Regions from separate parts of the Georhizobium profundi genome, predicted to be linked through region 2. Evidence: riboswitches for the same ligand, from Rfam matches in the RefSeq annotation. Region 2 holds a riboswitch; the other holds the start of a gene.
The links. A riboswitch is a leader RNA that binds a small molecule or an ion and turns the genes downstream of it on or off. The one in region 2 is predicted to bind thiamine pyrophosphate.
Positions count from the first base shown of each region.

Region 1 (7,366 bases), 640 kb from region 2:
AAACAGGTTCGTCGCCCCGCAGGATGCCAGCCGATGACTGGAGCATTACAACAGCAAAAGGTCGGTTCAAAGGCCGATCTTGCCCACCTTGGCTCCATCGCAAGGACGCGGGTCGACCTGTGACATTTTTGTCCGGATCGGCGATCGCACCCCTTAATTTGTACCAAGATAGTCCCGCCATCCGGCGAGATCAGCGCGTCTGAACATCGATTCAGTCGGTTCGTTCGCTCGGATCGAGCCTTGTTCGACATAGAGAATGCGGTCGCAGATGGCGCGCGAATCTTCCGGTTGATGGGTGATGATCAGCGTCGTCAGCGCATTCTGGACGTGAAGATTCGCGATCAGCGCCCGCATGTCCTCGCGCAGACCGGGTCCGAGCGCGGCAAAAGGTTCGTCCAGCAACAGCACAGGCTTTGCTCGGACCAGTGCACGCGCCATCGCGACGCGCTGCCGCTCGCCACCCGAAAGAGACGCAGGCCGCCGCCGCTCGAACCCACCGAGGCCGACGCGCGCCAGCGCATCGGACACCTGCTCCTTGCCGGCAGTGGTTTTGGCCTCGCGTGCGCCCTGTCCGAGCGCGATGTTCGCGGCGACATCGAGATGTGCAAAGAGATTGTTGTCCTGAAACACCACGGAAATCGGCCGTTCGGCCGGCGCCAGCCGCGTGATGTCGATCGTCCCGATGCGGATTTCACCCCGCTGCGGCTGCTCGAACCCCGCCAGAAGCGCAAAGAGCGTGGACTTGCCCGATCCGGACGGACCCATGACGGCCGTGATGCTGCCCGCCGGGATCATCGCGTCGAAAGCCATCTCCGGCGCGCCCCGGTCGTAGCGGAAGCGGACATCGTCGAATTCGATCGCCGGTGACGTCATTCCGCTCATGCTCATCTTTCCCGCACACTGCCGCCGCCATAGCGGGTCCCGGCGATCATGAACAGCAGGCAAAGAAAACCGAGAATGAGCGCCAGCCCGGCCGCATCATCGGTGCGATAACTGCCCATCCGTTGCAGCAGCAGATAGGGCAGCGTAACCAGATCCTGGCTTCCGAAGAGCGCGATCGCGCCGAGATCGCCGAGCGACAGGGCCATGGAAAACGCAAACGCTGCGCCGATGGTCGGGGCCAGCGCCGGTAGGTCGACCCGCAACAGCCGGCGCATTCTCGAAAGCCCCAGCGAGAGACTGAGCCGCTCCGTCCGCACCATGTGGCCGGCATAGGCCGGCTCCAGGAGCCTGAGCGCGAAGGGCAGCGCCATCAATGCGTTGACGACCACCACGATGACCGGCGCCGCAGCGAGCGGATCGACATGATCCCGCAAGACGAGAAACCAGCCGGCGCCCAGCACGACCGGCGGCACTAAAAGGATCAGCGATCCCGCCCCGGCAAGCGACGTTCGGAGCCCGCGGGCCGCCAAGTGGTGGCGACGGGCGCCGCCGGCGGCGTGGCGCGCCCGGGCAATCATGCCGGCCATCACCACAGACAGACATGCGGCAGCGCCCGCTATGAGGAGACTCGTCACCAGCGCGCGCTGGACCAAGGCTTCACGCAGAAGCGCGATCAGATCGGCAGCAATCCCAGAAATAAGAGTTGCGGCGAGCGGTGCCACGACGAAGACGAGGCCAAGACCGATCACCAGCACGTCGAGAGCCAGCGCACGTGGTGATCTCGCATCGAACCTGCGCGGCAAGGCGCCATCGCCGCGCCCCTCCTCGGGCCGGGGCAGAAGCGCGAGCACGCCGAGAAGGGCACCGGTCAGCGCGATCTGGATCAGCGCCAGGGTAACCGCGCGCGGAGGATCGAAGTCGAACCGCAGCGCCTGGTAGATCGCGACCTCGATCGTCGTCGCTGCCGGTCCGCCACCCAGCAGAAGCACCAGCGTGAAGCTCGTGGCGCACAGCATGAAGACGAGGCCCGCGATGCCCGGGATGACCCGCGCCATGGCCGGCCACTCGATCAATCTGAACACCGTGCCCGCTGAAAGGCCCAATTGCGCGGCATTGCGCCAATATTCCGCCGACACGCGCTCCAGCGCTGCAAGCAGCAATCTCGTGACGAGCGGCATGTTGAAGAACACATGGGCGATCAGAATACCGGGGAGCCCGTAGACGGAAATCGGCTGCTCCGCTCCCAGCCAGCGATAGGCGTCATTGACGACCCCCTGGCGTCCCCAGATGGCGATGATGCCAAGGGCCGCGACGATGGCCGGCAGGCCGAGCGGCACGGCGAAGAGCCGCAGGATCCAGGCACGGCCGGTAAAATGCGGTCGCCGCGCCAGCGCCCGCGCCAATGGCAAGGCAAAAGCCAGCGAGAGAAGCGTCGAAAGTCCCGCCTGCCACAGCGTGAAGCGTACGACGCGCACCGTATAGGCATCGAATGCCGTCGACCGCGACGCATCGGTCCCTGCCGCCACCAGAAGTCCGGCGACGGCAAAGGCAACGATGCCGAGAATGATGGCAAGAGCCGCGATGCCGAAAGCGATATCCAGAGGATCGGCCCTGTAGGCACGCATCGCGGCTGCTCTTTGACTATTCGGCCATCACCGACAACCACTCATCGACCCAGGCGCGACGGTTGGCGGCAACCTCTTCCGGCGAGAAGAGCAGGCTTTCTTCCGGCTGAACCAGGCGCGAGAATGCTTCCGGCAGGTCTTCACTGGTGGGGCCCGCAGGCATCATCCAGTTGTAGGTCGGAATGGCATCCTGGAACCCTTCGCCGGTCATGAAGCTCATGAATTCGCGCGCAAGCTCGATATCGGGGGCAGAGGCGAGCACGCCGGCGACTTCGATCTGCAGATAATGCCCTTCGGAGAACGCAGCCGCCTGATAGCGGTCCGTATCCTCCGAAACCATGTGGTAGGCCGGCGACGTCGTATAGGAGAGCACCATCGGCGCTTCGCCATCGGTGAAGAGGCCATAAGATTCCGACCAACCCGGCGCCACCGTCAGAACGCGGTCCTTGAGCTCGGCCCAGGCTGCAGGCGCATCGTCGCCGTAAACCGACTTGATCCAGAGAAGAAGCCCGAGCCCCGGCGTCGATGTGCGCGGATCCTGGATGACGATCTTCTGGTTCGGATCGCCCTCGACCAGTTCCTTCAGGCTCGTCGGCGGCGTGTCGATCGCTTCGGTGTCGTAGACCACGGCGAAGTGGCCATAATCGTAGGGCACGAAGACGTCGTCCTCGAAGCCGCCGGGCACGTCGATCGCACTCGTGTCGATGTCATGGGGAGCGAAGAGGCCGGTTTCCTTGGCTTCCGCGACGAGATTGGTGTCGAGCCCGAGCACGACGCCCGCTTCCGCCCGGTCGCCCTCAAGCCGCAGCCGGTTCAAAAGCGCCACGCCGTCCGCTGCGCCGACCCAGATGAGATCGCAGTCGCATGTCGCCTCGAACGCTTCTTCGATCAGCGGGCCTGGGCCCCACTCCGCGACGAAGCTGTCGTAGGTGTAGACGGTGAGCAACCGCGTCGCCTCCTGCGCTCCGGCCGACACGGGCGCCAGGAAACTTGTAGCAAGCAAGATGGGAAAGAATGTCTTCAGCGTCATCAACGCCTCCTCCGTTTTTGCAATGTCAGGGGAATAGGCGTTTTGTGACGCGTCTAATCCCTCCGCCGGTATGAGCCGGATCAGGTTCTTCGGGTTGGCATGCGCCTCTCAGCCGTCCGTTTCCGGACAACACCCCGTTAGAGCAACTCCATGTGTAATCGCCGCCGGCAGCACTGGCAAGGCGCGTGAAAGCTGCTAGAGCAGCGGGCGATGCAGGCCACACCGACCCCGACCGACGCAAATGCCCATTTTGCCGTTCTCCTGAGCGGTGAGGTGACCGTGACGGAACGGCTGAAGTCTCAGATTCACGGTGCCCGCGTGATCGCAGCCGATAGCGGCATGCGCCATGCAGCGGCACTCGGCGTCACACCCGAACTTTGGGTCGGCGACTTCGATTCGGCCGATGCGGGCCTGATCGAGAGCTGGCCGGATGTCAGGCGGGAGCCCTACCCACCGGCAAAGAACGCGACCGATGGTGAGATCGCAATCGAGACGGCGATCGAGCGTGGCGCGCGCCGGATCCTGCTCGTCGGCGCGCTGGGCGGCGAACGATCCGACCACGCCTTCGCGCACATGGCGCTGGCGGTAAAACTCAAGGAACGCGGCATCGATGTCACGCTGACATCAGGCGAGGAGGAAGGGTATCCCCTTCCCGGCGCCCCGCTGACCTTCGACCTGCCGAAAGGCAGCCTCTTCTCGGTGCTGGCGTTTGCCGATATCGCACGCCTGACGATCGAGGGCGCGCGCTATCCGCTCCACGATTTCGACTGCACATTCGGCACGACACGCACCATATCCAACGTGGCGGAAGGGCCGGTGACGATCCGGCATACGGGCGGCCCGGCCCTGCTGCTTGCCCGCCCGAACGACTTTTCTGGAGCCTGACCCCTTGGCATCACCACCCATCCTGAAGCTCGACGACATCCACCTGACCTTTGGCGGGACGCCGCTGCTGAATGGCGCCGACCTGCAGGTCGAGCCCGGCGACCGCATCTGCCTCGTGGGCCGCAACGGATCGGGCAAGTCGACACTGATGAAGATCGCCGCCGGCCTCGCCGAGCCGCAATCGGGCGAGGTGTTTCGCCATCCTTCGACCACGATCCGCTATCTCTTCCAGGCTCCGGATTTCGGCGGCTTTGCGGATGTGCGGTCCTATGCCGAGGCAGGCCTTGCACCGGGCGACGATCCCCATCGCGTGACCTATTTGCTCGAGCATCTCGGCTTGACCGGCGAAGAAGAGCCGGCCCGCCTTTCAGGCGGCGAGGCCAGGCGCGCGGCGCTCGCCCGTGTACTGGCTCCCGCGCCCGATCTCCTGCTTCTGGATGAGCCGACCAACCATCTGGACCTGCCGACCATCGAGTGGCTGGAATCGGAGCTCTCCGGTTTCCGCGGCGCCATAATCACGATCTCGCACGACCGCCGGTTCCTGGAAAAGGTTTCGCGCGCCACCGTCTGGCTCGATCGCGGCACGACCCGCCGGCTCGACCGCGGCTTTGCCCATTTCGAGGACTGGCGCGACCAGGTGATGGAGGAGGAAGAGCGCAACCTCCACAAGCTCGGCCGCGCGATCGAGCGTGAAGAGCACTGGCTGCGCTACGGCGTGACGGCGAGGCGCAAGCGCAATGTGCGAAGGCTCGGCGAACTCCAGTCGATGCGCCAGGAATATCGCACGCATCGCGGGCCGACCGGCCGTGTCGAGGCCCAGGCAAGCGACGTCGCCCAATCGGGCAAGCTCGTCATCGAGGCCGAAGCCATCGGCAAGTCCTATGGCGAAACGCCAGCCGTCGCCAACTTTTCTCTGCGGGTCCATCGCGGTGATCGCATCGGTCTCGTCGGCCCGAACGGCGCGGGCAAGACCACGTTGCTCAACATGCTGACGGGACGGCTCGAACCCGACACGGGCTTCGTCCGCCTTGGCACCAATCTCGATATCGCGGTTCTCGACCAGCGCCGCGACGATCTCGACGAGAACGACACGCTTGCCCACTATTTGACCGACGGACGGGGCGACACGCTCCTCGTCAACGGCGTGCAGAAGCACGTGACCGGCTATATGAAGGACTTTTTGTTCCAGCCGGAACAGTCGCGCACCCCCATCCGCGAATTGTCAGGGGGCGAGCGCGCGCGCCTTATGCTGGCGCGCATCCTCTCGCGGCCGTCGAACCTGCTGGTCCTCGACGAGCCCACCAACGACCTGGATATGGAAACGCTCGATCTGCTGCAGGAGCTCGTCGCGGGCTATGAAGGCACCGTGATCCTCGTCAGCCACGATCGCGATTTTCTGGACCGCACCGTATCGTCTGTGATTGCGCCAGCCGATCTTTCCGCACCGGATGGCCGCTGGACGGTCTTTGCCGGCGGATTCTCCGACATGATGGCGCAGCGCAAATTGTCCGCAGACGCGGCCAAGAAGGCGACCGCCGAAAAGAAAGCAGCTACGGCAGGCAACCGGGACAAGGCGCAGCCCGCGGCGGCGTCCAGCCGGAAGCTCTCCTACAAGCAGAAGTTCGCACTCGAAACACTGCCGAAGGAAATCGAGACGAAACAGGCCGAGATCGCAGCGATCGAGGCGCGCATGGCAAAGCCCGATTACTTCACCAAGCAGGCCGAAGCCTTCGCCCGCGATGCCAAGGCGCTTGAAACACTGCGCGGCGATGTCGATCGCATGGAAGAGGAATGGCTGGAGCTCGAAGTTCTGCGCGAGGAAATCGAGGGCTAGGCCTCTCGTCTTGGGTCTGTGCTTAGCCTCGAATGCCAGAGAAGGATGAGCGGCACTGCGACGAGTTCGAGGCCGAGACCGACCAGATGACCGGCCGTTGGCGCGCCGACGAGGATGAGCGAATAAAGGCGCGCCAATCCGCCAACGAATGTAGCAGCGCCCAGCAACCTGATCCGCTCAGTCTTCGTCTCGATATGCGGAATACAGCTCCACCACGCCAGGCCCAGCACGAGAAAGACGCCGGACAGAAAGCGGACATGACTGTCGAGATCGTTCGACCAGGGCGGCGAAGTCGTCAGGAAGCCCGGTCCGGTGAGGACGCCTGCCAGACCAGCGCTGATCGGCACGAGCGCAAGGACCGCGATAATCAGCTGCAGAAGACGCCGTTGTGTCACCTCGTCTCCTGATGAGTGCTCAGTTGGATATCAGAACCGCTCGAAGTGCTTCCGCACGCGCTCGATGAAGCCATTGAGCTCGGGCGCTTCGTTGTTGTTCATGTCGTAGAGCGCAAGATAGTCCGGGGGACGCTTGCCACGGAAGGTGGCCCACGCCCAGCGGCGCGCCATCTTGCGCGGCGGATCCCCCATCAACATGGCACGCCAGCGGTCGCCGCCATAGGTCGCCACGAACACGACCTTCTGGATATGGGTGAGGTTCGGCACCAGCCGACCCCGATCGGCCCCAGCCGACATGGTGAAGGAGACGCCCGGTACGAAGATGCGGTCGAAATAGCCCTTGAGGATGGCCGGATACCCGAAATTCCACACGGGATGGACGAACACCATCGCGTCGGCAGCGTTGAGCCGCTCCACATAGGGCCGGATCGTGTCCGTCACGTTTCCCGGCACCTCATGGTAGTTCAGCCGCTCTTCGCGCGAGAGCGCAGCCTCGAAACCTTCGTCATAGAGGCTGAGCGGGTCCACATCGTGGCCGGCACCCCGCAATGTTTCACAAACGGTATTGAACAGCGTCCGGTTGAAGCTCGTCTCGACCGGATGGGCATGCACGACATGAACGCGCATCAGGCAGCGCCTCGCGCCTGTTCTGCCAATCCTGCGAAAAGCCACACGCGGCCGGAATCGAAATCGAAATCCGGGTCGTCCCAGGCGA
Region 1 covers NZ_CP032509.1:956,891-964,256, reverse strand. The annotation lists gene D5400_RS04540 (thiamine ABC transporter ATP-binding protein) at 154-873, opposite strand; gene thiP (thiamine/thiamine pyrophosphate ABC transporter permease) at 885-2,507, opposite strand; gene thiB (thiamine ABC transporter substrate binding subunit) at 2,524-3,537, opposite strand; TPP riboswitch at 3,578-3,684, opposite strand; gene D5400_RS04525 (thiamine diphosphokinase) at 3,748-4,422, shown strand; gene D5400_RS04520 (ABC-F family ATP-binding cassette domain-containing protein) at 4,427-6,256, shown strand; gene D5400_RS04515 (DUF4345 domain-containing protein) at 6,253-6,651, opposite strand; gene D5400_RS04510 (NAD(P)H-dependent oxidoreductase) at 6,682-7,278, opposite strand; gene D5400_RS04505 (FAD-binding oxidoreductase) at 7,278-7,366, opposite strand, start outside.
Region 1: it holds a riboswitch for thiamine pyrophosphate, as region 2 does, so the genes downstream of both, thiB (thiamine ABC transporter substrate binding subunit) here and D5400_RS07435 (YkoF family thiamine/hydroxymethylpyrimidine-binding protein) in region 2, are expected to answer to the same signal.

Region 2 (7,366 bases):
CGCTTCAGTACCCGCCGCATCGAGCCCGCCGGTCGGCTCATCCAAGACAATCAGTGGGAACCGGTCGCCGGCCATCAACAGGGCTAGCGAGAGCCGCCGCTTCTGCCCTTCCGAAAGCTGCATCGGATGGCGGTCGAGAAGCGTGACCAGTCGCCAACGCTCGGCAAGTGCCGCCACATCAGCTGCCTCCGCCCGTGCGCCGGCGGCTTCAAGTGCGGCGGCAAGCTCTTCGCCGACCGAACCGGCGATGAACTGGCTGTCCGGATTTTGAAACGAGATGCCGCCCATCGCCCCGTCCCGGCGCCCAGCCTTCAGGCGGAGGAGCCCCGCCAGGCTGGCAGCAAGGGTCGATTTGCCTGCTCCGTTGGCGCCGAGGATCGCGACCACCTCGCCCGCTGCAATCGACAGCGTCACCTTCTGAAGGACCGGCTTGGCGAAGAGCGGCGCGCAGGACGCGTTTTGCAGCCGGGCAACGGTTGCGCCGACTGCTCCGGCTTGCGCGATCCGCGGCGCAATGAAGTCGACAAGCGTTGCGCGTGCTCGGTCGAGCAGCGTAAGGGGCAGCCGATCCATGGCCTGAAGCGCTTCAGCCAAGGTCAGCGGCTGCGGGTCGGTCTCAGGACCGAGCGCCATCAGCCGGTCTGCAAGACGGCTGCCGATCGGCCGCCAGATGCCCAGAAGATCGAACGTTTGCCCGTGATCCCGAAACACTTTTCGCGGGCAGCCAGTGGCGACAATGCGGCCATCGTCTCCGAGCACGGCGACACGGTCGATCAGCGGGATGAGATCGTCGAGCCGGTGGTCGACGACGAGTGCGGCGCCGTCAGGTGGCACGTCGCGCAAGAGCCGCTCCAGCCGGCGTGCAGCCTCGGGCGCAAGATGCGCCGTGGGCTCGTCGGCAACGAGGATGGGCGCGCCTTGCGCCATGATGGCAGCGATCGCGACAAGCTGCCTTTCACCGCCGGACAAGCGGCTCGTCCGTCTGTCGCGCCACTCCTGCGGCAGGCCGAGCGATCCCATTGCTGAGTCCGTGCGCGTGGCAATCTCGGCCACGGCGACGCCCTGATTTTCCAGCGCGAAAGCAATCTCGTCGGCCACCGTCATGCCGCAGAGCGTCTGTTCCACCTTCTGGAAAAGGCGCGCGACGGTGCTGCTCCATCCCGCCGGCGTGCGCGCGGCGACGTCTTCTCCAAGGAGCCTCACCTCGCCGGATCGCTCGGCCGCAATCGCGTGCGGGATCAGGCCGGTCAGCGCGTTCAGCAGCGAGGATTTGCCCGACCCGGATGCGCCGAGCAGCAGCCACCGCTCGCCCGGCCGAATGACGAGATCGACGGGCCCGACCGCCGCCTTGTCCGATGCGGCATAGGTGACCGAGACCCCGTCGATAAGAACCGCGGCAGGCTCGTCAGCCATGCACGACCCGCCGGTCGCGATCGATGCCGAGACCGGAGAGCACGCCCGTACGATAGAGCGCCTGCGTCACCCAATGTCCAAGCAGGCCGCCGAGCAGCGCGCCGCTCAGGCATCTGAGCACGAACATCGCGATCAGCAGGCCCGGTGCGAGCGCGCCATAGTCGAAGCGGACCCAGGTGTAGATGAAGGACGCGACCGCAGCCCCAACGCCCGCTGCCATCAGCACGGGCAGGCGATAGTTTTTCCAGCGCGTGGCTGCGAAAACGGCTTCCGCACCTGCACCCTGGACCAGCCCGGTGACGATCAGCAGCAGGCCCGCCGGACTTCCGAGCAGAACCTGGACGACCGCCGCGAGCACTTCGGACAGGAGCGCCGCACCCGGCTTGCGGATGATTGCGGCAGCGATGATCGAGACGATGAACCAGAACCCCATGACGACATCCATCGTCACCGGCCCGAACATCGCCTGCGTGATGAGCCAGACCTGCACCCAGGCCAGATAGAGGACGCCAAACACGGCTCCGAGAAAGGCGACGATCAGGATTTCGCGCAGGGTCCAGCTGTTGCTGTGCATGACAGGCCTCTTGAGAGAAAATATGAAACAGGAGAGAGGGTTAGCGCCGCGCCCTCAGGCGCGCTTGCTCGGGCTGTTGGCCGAGACGGTTATGTCGAGCGCCACATGGCCACGCGCATCGCCGAAACGCAGGAAGGCTTCCGAGAGCGTTGCGAACACCGCGCCGGCATCGCCCCCGAGCTTCGTGCAGAAATTCTTCGAGCAATCGAATACGCCCGATGACTTCAGGAAATCGATGCACCCATAGATCTCGTCCATGTGGTGCCCTTCGCCAAGCGGGTAGAGCGAAAATTGCGCCGCCACATGCTGACCTGTGAAGGCCGCATCGGCCACATGCGCGCACGCCGCCTCGATCCGCTCGGCGAGCGGCAGCGCATTGCCGGCGCCCGAGATCGGCGTGCAGATCGGATCATCCGGTTCGCCCGGGCAGCCGCGCGAGACGGCGGCGGAAAGAACGCAGTGGACGCCAGAATGCGCCGCACGCACGAAGACATCGCGCATGGCGGGGAAGAGGTCCTCCGGCGGCCCGACGATCAGCGTCGACACGTCGTCGGTCTCGATGCGGAACCGATCCCGATAGGGATCCAGCGCCTGCACGGCATCGAGTATGATCCGGACGAAATCGTCGGACATCGGATAAAGGGAAATCTGCGCACCGGAAAACATGTCGTCGCCTCGCTCCGCTGGCATTAACCAGATCAGCTTGAGGGTCCGGAGGCTTCACGCGCCTCGCATCTCAGCCCCGGCAATACGGAGCACCCCTGTCGAATGGTCGGACGCTATCGCGCTCATTCGACAGACGCAAGTCGTTCGTTGATTTTCCTAGTGATTTGTCGAGCGCCTAGCTGGCCTGCCGAGCGTGGGGTGCGAAAGGGCTGAGGCCGAGCCATTGCTGCATGGCCTTGGCGATGACGGGATCTCCATCGACGACGAGCCTCCCCGCGTCGATTTCGCTGCGGATAGGTGCGAGCCCCATCCAGACGGCTGTCATGCTGCGCAAGTCCCCCGTGACAAGAAGGTCGAGATCGAAACCCGGATCGAAATTGCAGAGATCCACATGGCCGCGGTCGACGACCAGCCACCAGCTTTGCCGGTTCGTCGGCAGTTCGGGATACAGAAATTGTATCGTGCACCGTCGCGGCGGAAGCGGTTGCGGATTGAGATGCCGTCGCATGTCCCACATCAGAAGCGACGGGTCGAGATTCTTGAGAGAAAGCCGCGATTCCACCCAGCGCTGCCCCCAGATGCCGAGCCCCATGACGAGTGGCTCGAGATCACGCCCTGCTCGAGTGAGGTGATATTCCAACGCCGTGCCATCGTTGCGCCGAATGGCTTCGATGACGCCTGCTTGCTCCAGTTCCTTCAACCGCTTTGACAGAAGCGCTGGCGACATGCGCGGCACCCCGCGGCGAAGATCGTTGAAGCGCGTCGTGCCGCAAATGAGCTCGCGCACGATCAGCACCGTCCAGCGCGAACAGAGGATCTCGGCCGCCATCGCAACCGGACAGAATTGTCCGTAACCGGCATGTTCCGTCATGGGCTGGCCCTCGCCTGCCGCCCCACTGCCCGAGCCGGATAATACCGCGTTCTCGCGGCGCGCGATACGAAAAGCGCAGTACAGTTCCTGAACTGGAAATCCCGAGAAAGCAGGCGGATCATCAAGCTCGATCAATCAGTCGAGGGAGAATGATCATGGCACTGGCTGTTCAGGACACGAATGCAACCCGCATGCGGAGCATGGGAACGGATCCGATAGACATCGCAAAATCACTGATTCCAGAATTGAGGAAACGCGCCGAAAGCACTGACGAACAAGATGCATTCGTTGCGGAAAATTTCGCTCTTCTGAAGGGCGCCGGACTTGTCGAGGCAGGCGTTCCTATCGAACTCGGTGGAGGCGGCGCCAATGTCGAGCAGCTTGCAGAGATGCTGCGCACGCTTGCCCATGGCTGCAGTTCGACGGCGCTCGCGTTTTCAATGCACACACATCAGGTCGCCGTACCCGCCTGGCGATGGCGCCATCAGCAGGTTGCGGCGGTCGAGCCGCTTCTGCGCCGCGTCGCAAGCGAACGCATTATCCTGCTCTCAAGCGGTGGATCGGATTGGATCGGCGGCTCCGGGACGGCTGAGCGGGTCGATGGCGGCTATCGCATTCGGGCCCGCAAGGTCTTCACGTCCGCGTCGCCCGCAGGCGACGTTCTCATGTCGGGAGCGCTCATCAACGAAGGCGATGGAACCTCGTCGGTCATCCATTTCGGTGTTCCCATGAAAGCTGCGGAGGTCTCAATCGAGCCGACCTGGCGCGCGCTCGGCATGCGGGGCACGGGATCGCATGATGTCGTGATCGACGGGCTGTTCGTTGCCGATGCCGTCATTGCGTTCAAGCGCCCGGCGGGTCGGTGGCACCCGGTGTTCCAGATCATCGCGACCGTCGCCTTTCCGCTGATCTACGCGGTCTATCTCGGTGTTGCAGAGCGGGCGCGCGACATCGCGATCGAGATCGCATCGCGCAAGCCGCAGACGGCGCACACGCTCGATCTGGCGGGTCGCATGGTGACGAGCCTCAAGGCTGCCCAACTGGCGCACCGCTTCATGGTCGAAACCGCCCTGCGCGGCGATGCCTCCGCCGAGACGGTCAATGCGGTGATGATGGGACGCACGCTGGTGGCGGACAAAGCGATCGAGACGGTTGAACTGGCGCTGGAGCTTGCCGGCGGAACCGGCTTCTACCGAAAGGCCGGGCTGGAGCGATGCTTCCGCGACGTCCAGGGCGCCCGGTTCCACCCGCTGCAACGCGGCCCCCAGGCAGCGTATGCAGGGGCAATGGCGATGGGACTTCCGGTCGACACGGTATTTTGAGAACAAGCTTCATGGCGGGTCGCATCGTCGCGACCCGCCATCTTTGCAATTAGCTCTGCTGCGGCATGACGCGGACGCCGTGCGCCTTCACGCCTTCCGGCTCCACATGGATCGCGATGCGGGCGCCCGGCACCGCGGCACGGATCGCATCTTCGATCCGGTCGCAGATCACATGAGATGCTGCCACCGTCATCTCGGCCGGCACGACCATATGGAAATCGACAAAGGTCGCCGGCCCCGCCTGGCGGGTCTTCAGATCATGCACATTCACCGAGCCTGCGGCGTGGTCGGCGATCGCGGCACGGATGAGAGCATCGTCCTGCGCATCCACGGCGCGGTCCATCAACCCGCCGACAGACGCCGAGATGACCTTCCAGCCCTGGAAGAGGATGTTGATGGCGACGATGATGGCGAGCAGCGGATCGAGGATCGCAAAGCCCGTAACGAGCGCCGCAACGAGACCGATGAAGACGCCGACAGATGTCACGACGTCCGACACGATATGGTGCCCATCGGCGACGAGCGCGGGCGATCGATAGGCGCGCCCCTCGCGGATGAGGATGTAGGCCCAGGCCGCGTTGATGGCGGCAGCGGCGAGATTGATGGTCAGGCCGAGCCCTGCGGCTTCCGGCAATTGCGGTTCGAAGAGCGCCGGGATCGCCTGCTGCATGATGGCGATGGCCGCCACGACGATCAGCACGCCTTCGATGACCGCGGAGAAGTATTCAGCCTTGTGGTGCCCGAACGGATGGTCCGCATCGGCCGGCTTATGGGCGTAGGAAACGGCGTAGAACGCAATCAGTGCCGCGATGATGTTGACGATCGACTCCAGGCCGTCGGACAAAAGCGCGACGGAGCCCGTCACCCACCAGGCGACCAGCTTCATGCCCGTCACGACCAAGGCGATCGGGATCGACCAGAAGGCGAGTTGCCTCACCCGCACGCTGTTGCTTGGCACCACGCTCGTCGTCCTTCAGGCAGCCGCTACATCGGCCTTGCGCGCAAGCCGTGCCACGACGTTTTCGATGATGCGCATGCCGACATCCTGGCCGAGCGTCATGATCGATTCCGGGTGGAACTGCACGGCAGCGACCGGTTCCCGAAAATGTTCGATGCCCATGATCGTTCCGTCCTCGCTCTCCGCCGTGATGCGGAAATCCGAGGGCAGGCTCGCCGGATCGGCGAAGATCGAGTGGTAACGGCCGACGGTCACTTCGAACGGCAAACCATCGAAGACAGCGCCGGGATCAATGATGCGGATACGCGACGGCTTCCCGTGCATGGGCAGGGCAAGCTGGCGCAACTGGCCGCCATAGGCTTCCGCCAGAGCCTGCAGCCCCAGACAGACGCCGAAGATGGGCAGGCCCCTCGCCCGCGCGCGCTTGATCGTCGCCTTGCAGTCGAAATCCTTCGGGCTGCCGGGGCCAGGCGAAAGCACCACCAGATCCGGATCGATACGATCGAGCACTTCGTCGGCCACCGGCGAGCGTACTGTGGTGACCGTAGCACCGGTCTGGCGCAGATAGTTGGCCAGCGTGTGGACGAAGCTGTCCTCGTGGTCGACGAGCAGGATCGACACCCCGTCGCCGACCCGGTCGGTCTTTCGCGCGCCCGCCGTAACCGAAGCGCTGCCGGCGTCGCGAATGGCCGAAATCATCGCCGAGGCCTTGAGCTCGGTTTCGGCTGCCTCTTCCTCCGGATCGCTGTCATAGAGCAGCGTTGCGCCGGCACGCACTTCCGCCACGCCGGCCTTGATGCGGATGGTGCGAAGCGTCAGCCCGGTGTTCATGTCGCCATTGAAGTTCACCATGCCGATCGCGCCGCCATACCAGGCGCGCGGGCTCTTCTCGTTGGCTTCGATAAAGCGCATCGCCCAGAGCTTCGGCGCTCCTGTCACCGTCACGGCCCAGGCGTGCGAGAGGAATGCGTCGAACGCGTCCATCCCGTCCCGCAGCCGGCCTTCGATATGATCGACCGTGTGGATGAGCCGCGAATACATCTCGATCTGGCGGCGTCCGATCACCTTGACCGAACCAGGCTCGCAGACGCGGCTCTTGTCGTTCCGGTCGACATCCGAACACATGGTGAGTTCGGACTCGTCTTTCTTTGAATTCAACAGCTTGAGGATTTGTTCTGAATCAGAAATTGCATCCTCGCCACGCTTGATCGTGCCCGAGATCGGGCAGGTCTCGACGCGCCGGCCATTGACCCGCACGAACATTTCCGGCGATGCGCCGATGAGATATTCCTGGTTTCCGAGATTGATGAAGAACGAATAGGGCGACGGATTGATCGCCTTGAGCCGGCGCGAGATCGCGGACGGCTTCGACTTGCAGCGCTCGCGAAACATCTGCCCCGGCACGACTTCGAACAGGTCTCCGCGCTTGAAGCTCTCCTTCGCGCGGCGCACCAGATCGGCATATTCGCCCGGCTGGTGGTCGCACTTTTCCGGAACCGTGCCCGTGTCCTGGAACGGCTCGGCTTCGATAGACCCGTCCTTGCCTAAGGTCGTGGCACCAT
Region 2 covers NZ_CP032509.1:1,596,903-1,604,268, reverse strand. The annotation lists gene D5400_RS07445 (ABC transporter ATP-binding protein) at 1-1,413, opposite strand, end outside; gene D5400_RS07440 (ECF transporter S component) at 1,406-1,987, opposite strand; gene D5400_RS07435 (YkoF family thiamine/hydroxymethylpyrimidine-binding protein) at 2,042-2,653, opposite strand; TPP riboswitch at 2,646-2,760, opposite strand; gene D5400_RS07430 (winged helix-turn-helix transcriptional regulator) at 2,829-3,524, opposite strand; gene D5400_RS07425 (acyl-CoA dehydrogenase family protein) at 3,725-4,846, shown strand; gene D5400_RS07420 (cation diffusion facilitator family transporter) at 4,896-5,807, opposite strand; gene D5400_RS07415 (anthranilate synthase) at 5,820-7,366, opposite strand, start outside.